2 regions of the Streptomyces sp. NPDC048483 genome follow, and region 2 is predicted to be linked to the other one. Evidence: riboswitches for the same ligand, from Rfam matches in the RefSeq annotation. Region 2 holds a riboswitch; the other holds the start of a gene.
What was found. A riboswitch is a leader RNA that binds a small molecule or an ion and turns the genes downstream of it on or off. The one in region 2 is predicted to bind glycine.
Positions count from the first base shown of each region.

Region 1: it holds a riboswitch for glycine, as region 2 does, so the genes downstream of both, gcvT (glycine cleavage system aminomethyltransferase GcvT) here and gcvP (aminomethyl-transferring glycine dehydrogenase) in region 2, are expected to answer to the same signal.

Region 1 is NZ_JBEZJZ010000031.1:74,492-76,683, reverse strand. Features, by position in the region: gene gcvT (glycine cleavage system aminomethyltransferase GcvT) at 1-929, opposite strand, end outside; glycine riboswitch at 1,081-1,177, opposite strand; gene AB0D04_RS18570 (AAA family ATPase) at 1,421-2,146, shown strand.
Region 2 is NZ_JBEZJZ010000016.1:115,578-117,769, reverse strand. Features, by position in the region: partial or broken gene AB0D04_RS11825 (helix-hairpin-helix domain-containing protein) at 1-353, shown strand, start outside; gene AB0D04_RS11820 (PRC-barrel domain-containing protein) at 263-646, opposite strand; glycine riboswitch at 761-858, shown strand; gene gcvP (aminomethyl-transferring glycine dehydrogenase) at 1,047-2,192, shown strand, end outside.

The DNA of each region.
Region 1 (2,192 bases), on a different contig from region 2:
TGGTAGCCGGCGCGCGGCACCCGGCGGCCCGCGGCGATCAGCCCGACCAGCTTGCGCGGCGGGCTGGTCTCGGCGCGCTCGGCGGCCGCCGCCAGCGCGGCCCGGCCCACGAAGTCGCCGTTGTTGGTGGTCTTCTCGAATTTCACGACCCGGCCCAGGCCCGCGTCGAACGGCGTGGTCGCCGTGGTCAGCTCGTGCCCGTACAGCGGCATGCCCGCCTCCAGGCGCAGCGTGTCGCGGCAGGAGAGCCCGCAGGGAACCAGCCCGGAGTCCTTGCCCGCCTCGGTCAGCGCCTCCCAGAGGGCGACCGCGTCCGCGGGCCGGACGAACAGCTCGAAGCCGTCCTCACCGGTGTAGCCGGTACGGGCGATCAGCGCCTGGACCCCGGCGACGGTGCCGGGCAGGCCCGCGTAGTACTTGAGGCCGTCCAGATCGGCATCCGTCAGGCGCTTGAGGATGCCGGGGGACTCCGGTCCCTGCACGGCGAGCAGGGCGTAGGCGTCCCGGTCGTCGCGCACCGCGGCGTCGAAGCCCGCCTGCCGCTGGTTCAGCGCGTCCAGCACCACCTGGGCGTTGGAGGCATTGGCGACGACCATGTACTCCTGGTCGGCGAGGCGGTAGACGATCAGGTCGTCGAGGATGCCCCCCTCGGCCTCGCAGATCATGGTGTAGCGGGCGCGGCCGGTCTTCACGCCGCCGATGTTGCCCACCAGCGCGTAGTCGAGAAGGTCGGCGGCCTGCGGTCCGGTGACGGTGATCTCGCCCATGTGGGAGAGGTCGAAGAGGCCGGCGCGGGTGCGGACGGCGACATGCTCGTCGCGCTCGCTGCCGTAGCGCAGCGGCATGTCCCAGCCGGCGAAGTCGGTCATGGTCGCGCCGAGCGCGCGATGGGTGGCATCCAGCGCGGTGCGGCGGGGGGCATCAGTCATGGTTCTGGGCTCCCAGGCATGGGTGAGAGGACATTCTCCCCATCTGTCATCGGAACCTGAGAGGTTCACCGGGATCCCGCGAACGGACCCGGTTTGCACCTTGGGTGGAGCCGCCCCGTCAACCGGGCACGGGCTCGCTTTTCAGATCTGCCTCGCCCGCGCGGTATATGGGGCCTGAGAGATTCAAGGGAGGACTTGCTCCTTCGGCGCCCCGCCGTGGCGGCCGGGGACTCTCCCGCGCGGATTCAAGCGGCCGGTATGCAATTGGCTGTGCGTGCGGTGCGTCGGCTGTGCCCGAGTGGGCAGAGTTGCGCACGTGGCGCCGACATCATTGCACGGGAACGCCGGAACGAGGAGGGGTGGCCGTCGCCCGGCTCATGAGCTGGACAGATCCGGGAATCGCCTTGATGGGTATTACCGTTTCTTGACACTCTGCGAGGTGGGAACGGGGCCGCACCGGCACCCGAACCGGACCGGGAGGGGCGATCACGGTGCACAGTGAAGCCGCATTCGCGACAACGTCAGGGGTCGCTCCCCAGGGGACAGGGGCCGCTCCCCAGGAACCGAACGCCGCGCCGGGCCGCCGCGGGCGGGCGCCCGGCAGCGTCGTACGGCCCGGCCGCAGCGCCGACGTCCTGGACCTCAGGGGGACCGGCCGCCACCCGGCCGAGCTGTGCTTCCCGGCCGGCGACCTGGTGGTGGTCTCCGGGCTGCCGGGCAGCGGCAAGAGCACCCTGATGCACCGCATCGTGCCGCCGCTGGACGCGTGCGGCTCCTCGGTGCACCGCATCGACTCGCAGGACGTCCGCGAGCGCTGGGAGCGCGGCAGGCTGCGCCGGCTGCCGTACGGGATCTACCGCCCGCTGGTCCGCGGCGCGCACTATCTCGGGCTGCACCGCGCGCTGCGCTCCGGGGACAGCGTGGTGGTGCACGACTGCGGGACGCTCGCCTGGGTACGCCGCTGGATCGCGCGGTCGGCCCGGCGCGGGGACCGCGGGCTGCATCTCGTGCTGCTGGACGTGCCGCCCGAGGTGGCGCTGTCCGGGCAGGAGTCGCGGGGGCGCGGGGTGTCGGGATACGCCTTTGCGCGGCACCGGGGCGCGGTGGGGCGGCTGGTCGGTGCGGCCGTAGCGGGGCGACTGCCCAAGGGGTTCGGCTCGGCGGTGCTGCTGGACCGGCGGGCGGCGAGTGCCCTGGAGACGATCCGGTTCGACTGACGGACCTCTCGGTTTCCCCGTACGGGTCGGGCAGCAGGGACACCAC
Region 2 (2,192 bases):
GGGCGGCGGCGGAGCCGGCGGCGGGCGGGGTGGGTGAGCGGGAGCCGGAGGAGGAGCGGCCACGCCGCTGGCATCCGGGGCTCGATGTGGTGCACGAGGAATACGGCGCCGGATGGGTGCAGGGCAGCGGGGTGGGGAGAGTGACCGTACGTTTTGAACAGCCGTGGTCCGCACCGGGGAGGGTGCGGACCTTTGCCGTCGACGACCCGGCGCTGCGGCCGGGGGAGCCCTTGCCGCTGGTGGGCGGCGAGCCTGCGGGCGGTCAGTCCTCCGAACCGGCGACCCGGCCGAAGTCCTTGTCGCCCGAGGACGGGACGGAGTCGGAGGCCGGGGAAGAGATATCCAGCCGGTAGTGGTGGTAGAGCTGGAGTTCCTGCTCGGGGGAGAGATGGCGGCCCACCCCGAAGTCCGGGGCGTCCTTGATCAGCTTGCGGTCGTAAGGGATCCGCAGCCCCTCGTCGGCGAGCTCGCTCGGCTCCAAAGGGACGAAGGCATCCCGGCTGAAAAGGCCGGTCCGTACGGCGGCCCATTCGGGTTCGCCGGTGGCGTCGTCGAGATATACCTCATCAATGGTTCCGATTTTGGTGCCGTTCCGGTCGAACGCTTTGCGGCCGATGAGGCTCCGGGGATCGATATCTGTTTGCACAGCCCCTCCTAGTGGTCGCAACTGCACTGTGACACCTACCAAACGGCACATTTCATGCCTCGGCCACTCGAAGGATTCCCGGACAGGTGCGCTGGTAGGCTGACTTTTGGCCGCTGACCCCATGCGGGAGAGTCCCTTGCCGTTCGCGGTGGGGGCGCCGAAGGAGCAACTCCTCCCCGGAATCTCTCAGGCATCCGTACCGCATGGACGAGGTCACTCTGGAAAGTAGGGCGGGCCGCGGAGGACACAGCGCCGGGACCCTTCCTCACCGACGGTGAAAGCCGGCCCGCAGCCTGCGGGCCGGTGAAGCTCTCAGGTTGAGATGACAGAGGGGGAGGCCGTCCGGGCACCCACGCCGTGGTGCCCCTCGTAGGTCGCAGTGACCAGGAGGCCCCCGCAGATGACCACCAATCGCATCTCCTTGACCGAGCTGGAGCGCGGTACGCCTTTCGAGCGCCGGCATGTCGGTCCCGACCACGAGGCGCAGGCAAAGATGCTCGCGCAGGTCGGCTACGGCTCGCTGGACGAGCTGACCGCCGCCGCCGTACCCGACGTGATCAAGAGCGCGGAGGCCCTCGGCCTGCCGCAGGCCCGTACCGAGGCCGAGGTCCTCAAGGAGCTGCGCGGCCTCGCGGACCGTAACCAGGTCCTGTCCTCCATGATCGGCCTCGGCTACTACGGCACGTTCACCCCGACGGTGATCCTGCGCAACGTCATGGAGAACCCGGCCTGGTACACGGCGTACACGCCCTACCAGCCGGAGATCTCGCAGGGCCGCCTGGAGGCGCTGCTCAACTTCCAGACCATGGTCGCCGACCTGACCGGACTGCCCACCTCCGGCGCGTCCCTGCTGGACGAGGGCACCGCCGCCGCCGAGGCGATGGCGCTCTCCCGCCGTATCGGCAAGGTCAAGCAGGGCGTCTTCCTGGTCGACGCCGACTGTCTGCCGCAGACCATCGCGGTGATCGAGACCCGTGCCGAACCGACCGGCGTCGAGGTCGTCGTCGCGGACCTGAGCGACGGCATTCCCGCCGAGGTCGCCGAGCGCGGTGTCTTCGGTGTGCTGCTCCAGTACCCGGGCGCGTCCGGTGCGGTGCGGGACCCGCGCGCCGTCATAGCGCAGGCCCAGGAGCTGGGCGCGGTCGTCACCGTCGCCGCCGATCTGCTCGCCCTGACGCTGCTGACCTCGCCCGGCGAGCTGGGCGCGGACATCGCCGTCGGCACCACCCAGCGCTTCGGCGTCCCGATGGGCTTCGGCGGGCCGCACGCCGGCTTCATGGCCGTACGCGAGAAGTTCGCCCGCAGCCTGCCCGGCCGCCTGGTGGGCGTGTCCGTCGACGCCGACGGCAACAAGGCCTACCGCCTCGCGCTGCAGACCCGTGAGCAGCACATCCGCCGCGAGAAGGCGACCAGCAACATCTGCACCGCGCAGGTGCTGCTCGCCGTGATGGCCGGAATGTATGCGGTCTACCACGGCCCCGACGGCCTGCGGACGATCGCCCGGCGCACCCACCGCTACGCCACCGTGCTGGCGGAGGGCCTGCGG